Regions from separate parts of the Planomonospora corallina genome, predicted to be linked through region 2. Evidence: riboswitches for the same ligand, from Rfam matches in the RefSeq annotation. Region 2 holds a riboswitch; each other region holds the start of a gene.
The links. A riboswitch is a leader RNA that binds a small molecule or an ion and turns the genes downstream of it on or off. The one in region 2 is predicted to bind cobalamin.
Positions count from the first base shown of each region.

Region 1: linked by a shared signal. The riboswitch ahead of ACFOWE_RS15165 (ABC transporter substrate-binding protein) and the one ahead of ACFOWE_RS12135 (VWA domain-containing protein) in region 2 are both predicted to bind cobalamin.
Region 3: linked by a shared signal. The riboswitch ahead of ACFOWE_RS00945 (ribonucleoside-diphosphate reductase subunit alpha) and the one ahead of ACFOWE_RS12135 (VWA domain-containing protein) in region 2 are both predicted to bind cobalamin.

Region 1 is NZ_JBHSBM010000017.1:431,573-435,628, reverse strand. It holds gene ACFOWE_RS15170 (FecCD family ABC transporter permease) at 1-233, opposite strand, end outside; gene ACFOWE_RS15165 (ABC transporter substrate-binding protein) at 519-1,475, opposite strand; cobalamin riboswitch at 1,548-1,682, opposite strand; gene ACFOWE_RS15160 (histidine phosphatase family protein) at 1,830-2,411, shown strand; gene ACFOWE_RS15155 (hypothetical protein) at 2,561-2,983, shown strand; gene ACFOWE_RS15150 (hypothetical protein) at 3,181-3,462, opposite strand; gene ACFOWE_RS15145 (DUF397 domain-containing protein) at 3,573-3,809, opposite strand; gene ACFOWE_RS15140 (helix-turn-helix domain-containing protein) at 3,810-4,056, opposite strand, start outside.
Region 2 is NZ_JBHSBM010000016.1:212,479-216,534, forward strand. It holds gene cobO (cob(I)yrinic acid a,c-diamide adenosyltransferase) at 1-58, opposite strand, end outside; gene ACFOWE_RS12135 (VWA domain-containing protein) at 58-2,169, opposite strand; cobalamin riboswitch at 2,189-2,323, opposite strand; gene cbiE (precorrin-6y C5,15-methyltransferase (decarboxylating) subunit CbiE) at 2,515-3,723, shown strand; gene ACFOWE_RS12145 (cobalt-precorrin-4/precorrin-4 C(11)-methyltransferase) at 3,669-4,056, shown strand, end outside.
Region 3 is NZ_JBHSBM010000005.1:55,414-59,469, forward strand. It holds gene ACFOWE_RS00945 (ribonucleoside-diphosphate reductase subunit alpha) at 133-2,394, opposite strand; cobalamin riboswitch at 2,608-2,809, opposite strand; gene ACFOWE_RS00950 (Bug family tripartite tricarboxylate transporter substrate binding protein) at 2,814-3,860, opposite strand; gene glmS (glutamine--fructose-6-phosphate transaminase (isomerizing)) at 3,961-4,056, opposite strand, start outside.

The DNA of each region.
Region 1 (4,056 bases), on a different contig from region 2:
AGCGGGTTGCGGAACACGCCCTGGTAGGCGGCCCCGGCGAGGGCGAGCAGGCCGCCGACGACCGCGCCGAGCAGGACCCGGGGCAGGCGCAGCTCCAGCAGCAGGTTCTGCTCGACGGGGGTGAGCCCGGCGTCGGCGGAGACCAGCGGGAGCCAGTCGGCCAGCTGCAGCACGACCTGCCGGGGGGTGATGCCGGCCGCTCCGCCCAGCAGCCCGGCGACCACGGCGGCCAGCAGGGCGCCGAGCGCGAGCGCGAGCGGCCCGGGCCGCAGCCCGGCCGCCCGCCGCGGGGCGCCGGAGGAAGGTCCGCCGGCGGAAGACCCACCGGCGGAAGATCCGCCGGCTGGGGGCTCCGCGGCCGAAGGCCCACAGGCTGCCGGCTCTGCGAGCTCGGCGGGCGCTGCGGGATCCGCGGCCGGAGACCCGTCGGCGCGGGGGAGGACCGGGTCCTCCCCCGCGGCCGGGACCCGGTCCTCGGTGCGGCCGGCCGCGCCGGCGCGGCGGGGCGGCGGGGTCACCTACTTCGCCGCGGCCTTGCCCACGGCCTCGCCGACCTGCTGGACGAGGTCGGCGACGCGCGGTCCCCAGCGGGAGGCGATGTCGTCGTCGAGGGCGATCACCCGGTCGCCGGTGACGGCGGAGAGCTTGGACCAGCCGGGGCGCTTGGCGAGGGTCTCCCCGGACTGCCCGCAGCACTTGGTGTCGGCCAGGAAGATCAGGTCGGGGTCGGCCTGGGCGACGAACTCCGCCGAGAGCTTGGGGTAGCCGCCGGCCAGGTCCGGGGCCTTGTCGGCGATGTTGGTCAGGCCGAACAGGGAGTAGACCTGGCCGACGAAGGTGGTGGAGGTCACCGAGTAGGGCGTGGTGTCCAGCTCGTGGTAGTAGGTCAGCTTCGCGTCCTTGGGCGCGGCGGCCACGGCCTCCTCGATCTTCTTCTTCATGCCGGCCACGACCTGCTCGGCCCCGGCGGCGTTGCCGGTGGCCGCGCCCAGGTCGGCGATCTGGTCGTAGGCGTCGTCGAGCTTGGCGGCGGCGGGCTCCAGCAGCACCGGGACGCCGACCTTGGTCAGCTTGGCGACGATGCCGTCGGTGTCCGTGGCGAGCACGACCAGGTCGGGCTTGTGCGCGATGACCGCCTCCGCGTTCGGCTTGAAGCCGGACAGGTCGGTCCTGGGCGCCTCGGCGGGGTGGTTGGACTGGTCGTCCACCGCGACGACCTGGGACCCGGCGCCGACGGCGAAGAGGGCCTCGGTGGCGGTGGGCGAGAGGGAGACGATGCGCTCGGGCCGCGCGCCGATGGTGACGGAGCCGTTGCCCGCCTCGACCGTGACCGGGAAGCCCGGCGCGGCGGCGGAAGGAGCTCCGGAGGAGGAAGAGGAGGTGCTCGGAGAGGCGGTGGTGGCGCTCTGGCCGCAACCGGCCAGGGTCAGCACACCCAGGAGAGCGCCCGCGAAGGCGGTGCGTACGGGCCGCACGGGGAGGTCCTTTCACTTGCTGGAACCGAGGACCCGCGAGAACGCGACGGGCCACCCTTTTCCGCGAGGGTCGACGGCGTCGGCGCGGTGGCAGGCGACCTGGCTCGGCCCGGAGGCCATGACAGTTGCGGGACAGCGCCGGACTCGCACCGGACTTCGCTACACACTGCGCGTCGGACAAACGGTACCAACTCCCCCGGCATCCGGACGCGTCTGACCGGCCTGCCGGCCGGACCGCACCTCTGCCGCACCCCTCCCGCACCCCTGTCACCGCGGCGCTCCCGGGGCGCGCGGAGGCCCGGAGGCACCCTCGCCCGGGGTCCGCGGGAGCCGAGACGGCATGATGGACCCACCATGGACGAGATGATTCTGCTCCGGCACGGCGAGACCGAGTGGAGCCGGGACCGGCGGCACACCGGCCGCACCGACATGCCGCTGACACTCCGGGGCGAGGACGAGGCGCGGGCGCTCGCCCCGCTGATCTCCGGCAGGCGCTTCGGCCTGGTGCTGGTCAGCCCGGCCCTGCGGGCCCGCCGGACGGCCGAGCTCGCCGGGCTGGACCGCTACGAGACCGACCCGGACATGTGGGAGTGGGACTACGGAGGCTACGAGGGCATCACCACCGCGACGATCCGCGAGACCCGCCCCGACTGGTACCTGTGGCGCGACGGCGTCGTCCCCGGCGACGCCGCGCACCCCGGCGAGAGCATCGCGCAGGTCGGCGCCCGCGCCGACCGGGTCCTCGAGCGCGCCCGGGCGGCCACCGGCGCGGTCGCGCTGGTCGCCCACGGCCACTACCTGCGGATCCTGGCCGCCCGCTGGATCGGCCAGGATCCCGAGGAGGGCCGTTTCCTCCGGCTGGACACCGGCACCTACTCGCGTCTCGGCTTCGAGCACGGCCGGCCGGTGATCCTCACCTGGAACGCCCCGGTCTGACCGGCCGCCGGCCGGGCCGGCGGTGGGAGCCGGGAGCGGAGGTCGGTCAAGGGGGATCTCGCAAAGCACTACCGGCGGGACCGGAAGGGGCAGCGGCGGGCGGGTAGGAAACGGGGTTCGGGTCCGATCCACCACCGGAAGGACTGATCATGAGAATCCTGGCCCGTGCCCACCAGATCCCGGCCCGGTCCGCCGCCGGGGCGATCATCCTGAACTCGGGACTGGCCAAGGGCTCCGCCGACAGGGAGACGGCCACCGGGCTCCACGGGATGGCGGCGGGGACCTACCCGTTCCTCGCGGACATGGACCCCGAGGAGTTCACCCGGCTGCTGTCCAGGGCCGAGATCGCGCTCGGCGCGGCGCTGCTCGTCCCCGTCGTGCCGTCGCTGCTGGCCGGCCTCGCGCTCACGGCCTTCGCCGGAGGACTGCTCGGCCTGTACCTCAAGACACCGGGACTGCGGCAGGAGGGGAGCCTGCGTCCCACCCCGGAGGGCAACGCGATCGCCAAGGACGTCTGGCTGATGGGGATCGGCGCCGGGCTGGTGGCCGAGGAGCTCGTCTCCTGCCCCTGACTCCGGCCTGTGCCCCTGACCTGCCCCTGATCCCGGTCCGTGTCCCTGATCCGCGCCTCTGTCCCCGGCCCGGCCGCCGTACCGGGGACCGCCCGTGCGACCACCGCGGCGGGTGCGGGCCGTACGGGGAGCGCCCGGCCGGCGGCGCGGCGGGTGCGGGCCGTACAGGGGAGCGTCGGCCGCTCGGGGCGGGCGGCTCAGGCCGCGGCCACCGCGGCGGGCAGCGGGCCCCGGCCGGTCAGCCACTCGACGACCCTGCGGTGCCCGTGGCAGGCGTCCTCGAAGTGGCTCCAGCACCAGTAGCGCGGCTGGTCGCGCACTCCGGTGACCCAGGTGCGGTAGGCCACCGGAGCGTCCGCGCCGTCCGCGCCGTCCGCCCGGTGCGCCTGGGCGACGCCGTAGGTGCGGATGACGACACGGCCGCCCGGTGCGAACAGCACGTCGTCGGCCACGGGATACAGGGTCGTCCGGTCCATCATGTTCAAGCCCCCAGATGAGTGTGACCCGAACTCTGCCCGGACGGCCCTCCTCCTCTGTTACACGGCCGGTGCCCCCGGGTTAACCATGGGCCCGGTGTGTGAAAACGGCGTTACACCGTCAGGCTGTCGAACTCCCCGTCCTTGACCCCGAGCACCAGCGCGCGGATCTCGTCGCGGGTGTAGATCAGGGCGGGCCCTTCGGGGAAGCGGGAGTTGCGGACCGCGACGCTGCCGTCCGGCAACTCGGCGAGCTCCACGCAGTTGCCCGTCGAGTTGCTGTGGCGGCTCTTGCGCCAGCGGGCCCCGGTCAGCTCCGTGGCCGGCATGCCGTTGTAGGTGTGCTTCATTTAGATCTCTCTGAGAAGGTCGCCGAGGACCTCGGCGGTGCCCCCGGGCGTGGTGCTCTCCACGCACAGCTGCTCCATGGCCGTGAGGTAGGGATCGATGTCCTCACGCTTGTCCAGGTAGAGGGCACCCCAGAGCTGCTCGACGTAGACGACGTCCGACAGGTCGGACTGGGGGAATCGCAGGATGCTGAACGCGCCGCCCTCGGCCGCGTGCATGCCGAACCGGAAGGGCATCACCTGGAGGGTG
Region 2 (4,056 bases):
GCCGCTGCCGGGTGGTGAGCCCGTCGGCGGGGACTTCCAGCGGTTGGCCCTGGGGCATCAGGCGACCCTTTCCCGGACGGCGGTGGTCAGTTCGCCGGCGGCGACCTCCCCCAGCGGGAGGTGCTCGGCGCGGAGCTCGGAGCTGAGCAGGCGGGCCAGCCCCATGCGGAAACGCCCGGTCTCGCAGTCGATGACCAGGGCGGCGACGCCCGTTCCCGCCAGCCACCGGGCGGCCCGGTGCGCCCGGTCCACCGGGTCGGGACCGGCGGTGGCCCGGCCGTCGGTGACGACGACGAGCAGGGCCCTGCGCAGGGGGTCGCGCAGGCGCTCCACCCGCAGCACCTCGGCCGCGGTGAGCAGGCCCTCGGCCAGCGGCGTGCGGCCTCCGGCGGGCAGCTCGCCCAGCCGGGCGGCGGCGACGTCGACCGACGAGGTCGGAGGCAGGAGGACCTCGGCGCGGGCCTGCCGGAACGTCACCAGCCCCACCTTGTCGCGCCGCCGGTAGGCGTCCAGGAGCAGGGAGACGATCGCCGTCTTGACCTGGGTCATGCGGCGGCGCGCCGCCATCGAGCCGGAGGCGTCGACGCAGAAGAGGATCAGGTTCGACTCCTGGCCCTGGGTGACGGCGATCCGCAGGTCCTCCCCCCGGACCAGCAGCCCGGCGCCCCGGCGGCCCCGCGCCCGCTGGTGCGGGGCCGCGGCCCGGAGCGTCTCCAGCAGGTGGACCGGGCCCGGCCCCTCCTCGGGTCCGCGGGCCCCGATCCGGCGTCCGGTCCGGGTGAGGGCGGGGGAGCGGCGGCCGGTCTCGCCGGCGCCGAGGCCGGCGACGCGGAAGGTCCTGGGCCGGTAGGGGACGCCGGGCGGGACGACCGCGGCAGCGCCATCCCCGGGCCCGCCGCCGTCGGAGTCCTGCCCGGGCGCGCCGCCGGCGGCGCCTTCCCCGGATCCGTCGCCGGCGCCGGGCGGGTCGGCGTTCCGCTCCCGCCGCCGGTCCTGCGGCGTCCCGTTCCCGTTCCCGTTCCCGTCACGCTGCTCCGGCTCCGGTCCCGGCCCGTCGGCCGCCTCAGTCCCCGGCCCGTCGGCCGGCGGCTCCCCGGGCGCGCCGGGGGAGGACGGACCGGACGGGGGAGCAGAGGGCGGAGGCGGGTCGGGAGGGAGGTCTCCCCGCCCGAGGAGCTCGTCGAGCAGCTCCTCGTCGAGCCCGGGGGCGTCGAACGGGTTGCGGCGGCGGCGGTGCGGGAGGGCCAGCCGGGCGGCGGCCCGGATGTCCTCGCGGGTGACGGAGGCGCGCCCGTGCCAGGCCGCGTGGGCGGCCGCCGCCCGGGCCGTGACGAGGTCGGCCCGCATGCCCTCGACCTCGAAGGCCGCGCAGATCTCCGCGATCTTGAGCAGGGACGCGTCATCGAGCTCGACCCGGCCGAGCAGCTCCCGCGCCCGGCCGATCCGGCGGGTCAGGTCCGCCTCCGCGCCGGCGAAGCGGGCGGCGAAGCCCTCCGGGTCCTCCTCGTAGGCCAGGCGGCGCCTGACCACCTCGACCCGGGTGCGCGGATCCCGGGGCGCGCGGGCCTCCACGGTCAGGCCGAACCGGTCGAGCAGCTGGGGCCGGAGCTCCCCCTCCTCCGGGTTCATCGTGCCGACCAGGACGAACCGGGCGGCGTGGACGACCGAGACCCCGTCGCGCTCGACGGTGGACCGCCCCATCGCGGCGGCGTCAAGCAGCAGGTCGACCAGGTGGTCGTGGAGCAGGTTCACCTCGTCGACGTAGAGGATGCCGCGGTGGGCGCGGGCGAGCAGGCCGGGCTCGTAGGCCGTGACGCCCTCGGACAGGGCCCGCTCCAGGTGCAGCGAGCCGAGCACCCGGTCCTCGGTCGCGCCGACGGGCAGCTCGACGAGGCGGACCGGCCTGGTCTCGACGGCGGCGTCCGCCGGGAAGGGGCCGTCAGGGGAGAGCGGGTCGCGCTCCCGGGGGTCGCTGGAGAACCGGTCCCCGGCGATCACCTCGATGGGCGGCAGCACCCGGGCCAGCGCCCGGACCATGGTCGACTTGGCCGTGCCCTTCTCGCCCCGGATGAGGACGCCGCCGATGGCGGGGGAGACCGCGGTGAGGGTGAGGGCGAGCGCCATGTCGTCGGAGCCGATGACCGCGCTGAAAGGGAAAGGGGGTGGCATGTGAGGCTCCCGCTCGTCCGCCGTCCGAGAGCACGAGGCCGGTCTTCGGACTTCCCAGGTCGTCGTGCCTGAGTCACCGCAGCGGGCCTGTGCCGGATTCTCACCGGCTTCCCAGATTCTCCCCGTGAGGGGCACCTCGTGCTGATGTGCCCGCCAAGGTTACCCCTCCGCCTGATCCGGTGGAAGCGCGGGGGCGCCGGGACCGGGGGAGGATCGGGACCGGGAGAGGCGCCGGGAGGAGAGGTGCCGGGACCGGGGGAGGACCGGGACCGGGAGAGGCGCCGGGAGGAGAGGTGCCGGGACCGGCGGGGGTTCAGGGGCGGCGGGGCACTAGGGTCATGCGGCATGACCGCCCTCGTGACCGTTGTCGGGATCGGAGCCGACGGCTGGGCGTCGCTCCAGGACAGACCCCGCAGGCTCGTCGAACGGGCCGGGACCCTGATCGGCGGCGCCCGGCACCTGGCGCTGGCGCCCCCCGTGGCCGGGCAGCGCCGGCTGACCTGGCCGTCCCCGCTGCGCGCCGGCCTCGGCGCCCTGCTGTCCTCCTGCTCGGGCGAGATCGTGGCCCTGGCCTCGGGGGACCCCCTGGTCTCCGGCGTGGGGAGCACGCTGATCGACGTGCTGGGCAGGGACCGCGTGGAGATCATCCCGGCGGTGTCGTCGGTCGCGCTGGCCCGGGCCAGGATGCGCTGGCCCGCCGAGACCGCGAGCGTGCTCAGCCTCGTCGGCCGGGACCCGCGGACGCTGCTGCGGCTGCTGGCCCCGGACCGGCGCGTATTGATCCTGTCCGGAGACGGCACCACCCCCCGCCGGGTCGCGGAGCTCCTGCTGGCCGCGGGTTTCGGCACCAGCGAGCTGACGGTCCTGTCCGACCTGGGCACCGAACGGGAGGCGGCGTTCCGGGCGACGGCCGCCGACGGGGTGCCCGCCGGGTTCCCGCCCCTGAACATCGTGGCGGTCGAGTGCGCCGGGACTCCCGCGGGCCTCTCCCTCGTGGCGGGCCTGCCCGACGAGGTCTTCGAGCACGACGGCCAGCTCACCAAGCGCGACGCGCGGGCCTCGGCGCTGGCCCGGCTCGCCCCTGCGCCCGGCCAGTTGCTGTGGGACGTGGGCGCGGGCGCCGGCTCGGTCGCCATCGAGTGGATGCGGACCGACGCCTCCTGCCGGGCCGTCGCGATCGAGTCCCACCCGGACCGGGCCCGGCGCATCTCGGCGAACGCCGCGGCGCTCGGCGTCCCCGGCCTGCGGGTCGTGCACGGCAGCGCTCCCGGAGCGCTGCACGGGCTGGAGGCCCCCGACGCGGTCTTCGTCGGCGGCGGCGCCACCGGTGAGGGCGTGCTCGACCTGTGCTGGCAGGCGCTGAGGCCCGGCGGGCGCCTGGTCGTGCACGGCGTCACCCTGCAGACGGAGTCCCTGCTGGCGGCCCGGTACGGCACGCTCGGCGGCGAGCTGGTACGGCTCAGCGTGGAGCGGGCCGCGCCGCTCGGGACGTTCGACGGATGGAGACCGGCCCGGGCCGTCACCCAGTGGTCGCTGCGGAAGGATGGAAGTTGACCGTTCACTTCGTCGGGGCCGGCCCCGGAGCCGCCGACCTGCTCACGCTGCGCGCCGTGACGATGCTGCGGCGGGCGGACGTCTGCCTCTACCCCGGCACCTACATCGACGAGCACGTGCTCTCGCACTGCCGCGAGGACGCCGTGCTGGTCGACACCCGGGACCTCGACCTCGACCGGATCGTCGGCCGCCTCGTCGAGGCCCACGAGGCCGGGCGCGACGTCGTCCGGCTCTGCTCGGGGGACCCGTCGATCTACTCGGCCCTCGCCGAGCAGACCAGCCGCCTGGACGAGCACGGCGTGCCCTGGGACGTGACCCCGGGAGTGCCCGCCT
Region 3 (4,056 bases), on a different contig from region 2:
GTCTCCGTATCGGTTCGTCCGCGGGCCGCGGGAGGCCGTCGCGGGGTGTCAGAGGTCGTGTCGCGGCCGGCGGCGGAGGGCGCCGGCCGGGGGGGGCGGCCGCCGGGAGCGTGGGGGCGGCCGCGGCGGGCGCTACTGGCAGGCCTCGCAGACCTCGGGGTTCTCCAGGGAGCAGGCGACGGCGTCCGCGTCGGGAGCGGCCGCGGGCGCCGCCTGCGCGGCCACCGTGGTCTGGGCGATCCGCGTCGCGGGGCGCGAGCGCAGGTAGTAGGTGGTCTTCAGCCCCGACTTCCAGGCGTAGGCGTACATCGAGGAGAGCTTGCCGATGGTCGGGGTGGCCATGAAGAGGTTCAGCGACTGCGACTGGTCGACGTACGGCGTGCGCGCGGCGGCCAGGTCGATCAGCGCCTTCTGCGGCAGTTCCCAGGCGGTCCGGTAGAGGACCTTGAGGTCGCCGGGGATCCCCGGGATGTCCTGGACCGAGCCGTCGGCCCGCTTGATCGCGTCCCGGACCTCCTCCGTCCACAGGCCGCGCTCCTCCAGGTCGCGGACGAGATACCGGTTGACCTGGAGGAACTCCCCCGACAGGGTCTCGCGCTTGAAGACGTTGGACACCTGCGGCTCGACGCACTCGTAGCAGCCGGCGATGGAGGCGATGGTGGCGGTCGGCGCGATGGCGATCAGCAGCGAGTTGCGCAGGCCGGTCCCGGCGATCCGCTCCCGGAGCGCGGCCCACTCCGCGGAGCGGCCCGCCCCGTGGCTGCCCGCGTAGTGGTCGGGGTGGAGCACGCCCGCCGCGGCGCGGGTCGCGCCGTAGGAGGGGTGGCGGCCCCGCTCGGCGGCCAGGTCCGCGGAGGTGGCGTAGGCGGCCAGCGCGATCTCCTCGGCGATCCGGGTGGACAGCTCCAGCGCCTCGCGCGAGTCGAACGGCAGGCGCAGTGCGAAGAACACGTCGGCCAGGCCCATCACGCCCAGCCCGATCGGCCGCCACCGCCGGTTGGCGGCCTCGGCCTCCGGGGTGGGGTAGAAGCCCAGGTCGATGGTGCGGTCCAGGAAGCGCACGGCGGTGCGCACGGTACGGCGCAGCCGGGCCCAGTCGAGGCCGCCGCCGGCCCCGTCCCCGGCCCCGCCGCCGGTCAGGTGGGCGGCCAGGTTGACCGAGCCGAGGTTGCAGACGGCGGTCTCGGCGTCGCTGGTGACCTCGAGGATCTCGGTGCAGAGGTTGGACAGGTGGATGACGTTGCCGGGCAGCGCGGTCTGGTTGGAGGTCCGGTTGGCCGCGTCCTTGAAGGTCATCCAGCCGTTGCCGGTCTGGGCCAGGGTGCGCATCATCCGGCCGTAGAGGGTGCGGGCGGGGATGCTCCGCACGGCCTGCCCGGCGGCCTCGGCGGCCCGGTAGGCGGCGTCGAACGCCTCTCCGTACAGGTCGACCAGGTGCGGGACGTCCTTGGGGTCGAACAGCGACCAGTCGGCGTCGGCCTCGACCCGGCGCATGAACTCGTCGGGGACCCAGTTGGCCAGGTTGAGGTTGTGGGTGCGCCGGGCCTCCTCGCCGGTGTTGTCGCGCAGCTCCAGGAACTCCTCGATGTCGGCGTGCCAGGTCTCCAGGTAGACGCAGGCCGCGCCCTTGCGCCGGCCGCCCTGGTTGACCGCGGCGACGCTGGCGTCGAGGGTGCGCAGCCACGGCACGATCCCGTTGGAGTGGCCGTTGGTGCCGCGGATCAGCGAGCCCCGGGAGCGGACCCGGCTCCAGGAGACGCCGATGCCCCCGGCGTACTTCGACAGGCGCGCCACCTGCCCGTAGCGCTCGTAGATCGCCTCCAGCTCGTCGCGGGGCGAGTCGAGCAGGAAGCAGGACGACAGCTGCGGGCGGCGGGCGCCGGAGTTGAACAGGGTGGGCGAGCTGGGCAGGTAGGACAGGCTCGTCATGAGCCCGTACAGCTCGGCGGCCTCGGCGACCGTCTCGGACAGGCCGCAGGCCACCCGGAGGAAGAAGTGCTGGGGGCGCTCGAGGACCTTGCGGGTCTCGGGGTGGCGCAGCAGGTAGCGGTCGTAGACCGTGCGCAGCCCGAAGTACTCGAAACGGGTCTCCTCGCGGACCAGCGCGTCCAGCTCCGCGGCGTGGGCGGCGACGAACTCCGCCAGCCGGTCGGCGACCAGCCCGGCCGCGTGGGTCGCGGCGACGGACTCGGAGAAGGTCCGCACGCCGTGCCCGGCGGCCTCCTCGGCGATCAGCCCGTCCAGCAGGGCCGCGGCGATCCGGGAGTTCTCCGGGTCGGAGATCACCCGGGCGGCGGCCTCCTCGATGGCCAGCCGCCGGGCCTCCGCGCCGCCGCCGGCGGCGGTGGCGCCGTCCGCCGCCCCGGTCACGGTGCCGTCCATGGTCTGTGTCACGTGCATCCCTCGCCTGCTGCGTTCCCCGTGGGTACGGCTCTCGCGGGACGGCACGCGTCGGAGGGCGGATCCGTGGCCGGATTCGGGCATGCGGGTCCGCCTCGTCCGCGGGCCCTCCCTCGAGGCCCTGGACTGTCTCCGTGGCGGGACGGCCGCGGCCACCGCGCTCCCGCGGGGCCGCTCCGGGCCTCCCGCGGGAGCCGGACCCGGCTCCCCTGCCACGCGTCACCGGCAGGTCTTCGGACTCACGGGCGTCGCGTTCGCGTTCTCCTACTGGCCGTCGCTTCCCAGGTCTCCCCAGTGCTCGACTGACGGCGGTCGTTCCCGTTCACCGCTGCGGGGCAGTCCCGGAATCGCACCGGGTTCCCTCTTGCCTCGCCCCGCGACGGGGCGAACCAGCAACGAGGAGGATCCTACATCTAGGGGCGGATCACGCAACCGGCCCTACAATTTGTGTCGGAGGGGCGCAGCAGTCCGAGTTCGTAGAGCACCCCCCGGGTGCGTTCGGTCTCGGTGGACAGCCAGTGGCGGAAGTCGTCCCCGCTCAGGTAGAGACGCTCCCAGCCGTGCGCCGCGCACAGCTCCCGCCAGCGCGGGGAGGCGTCGATCCGGTCGCAGAGCGCCACGGCGGACTCGCGGTCCCCGGCGCCCATCTTCGCCCCGCCCAGCACCCCGCGCCAGTCGCTGTACTCCAGTCGGACGTCGAGCTCCATGAGCGCCGGAGCCTCGATCCCGTCGATCCGCTCACGGGCGGAGACCGCCAGCGGCCGGAGCCGCCCGGCGGCGATCTCGCCGGCCAGGGAGCGCACCGGCCCCAGGACGGCGGCCACCCGCCCGGCGTGGAGGGCTTCGACGGACTGGGCGGTGGTGGCGTAGGCGGCGTAGTCGAGCAGCCGGGCGTCCACGCCGAGGCACTTGCCGATCATTCCGTACAGGATGTGCTCCGGGCTTCCCAGGGCCCGGCCGCCGACCGCCAGCGCGGCCGGGTCGCGCCGGAGCCCGCCGGCGAGGTCCTCGAAGGAGCGCAGCCGCGAGCCGGCGGAGACGGCCAGCACCGCCCGCTCGCCGACCAGGCGGGCGAGCGGGGTCGTGGCCCCGGCCAGGTCGACCGCGCCGGAGATCTCCGCTCCGGCGACCAGCGGCATCCCTGCGACCAGCAGGCCGCCGCCCCGGGCGAACGGCAGGCCCGGACCGCCGGCCGCGGCGAGGGCGGCGAGGGCGGCGGCCCCGGCGCCGCCCGGATGGTTGCCCACCTCGGCGGTCAGGGCCAGCCCGTCGCCGGTCACCGTCTCGGCCAGTGCCCGGGCGACCAGGTCGGCGTCCTGCCCGTGCGCCGCGGGCGCGATGATGGAGAGCCTCCCGGCGACCGGCCCTCCGCCGCCCGCCGGGCCGCATCCCGCCGCGCCGTACCCCGCCGCGGCGACCGCGAGCCCCGCGGTGAGCCGGAAAAACCGTCTACGGTGCATAGGTGCCCCTTCCCCAGGGTGCCCTTGACACCCTAGGTTACAGCACCATCACTTTCCGCCACCGGTCGGGACTTGTCTGGATGTGTTCCTTTTGCCTGGATCACTCCACCGTGACGCTCTTGGCGAGGTTACGGGGCTTGTCGACGTCCCGGCCCAGGGCGACCGCGGCGTGGTAGGCGAAGATCTGGAGCGGGAT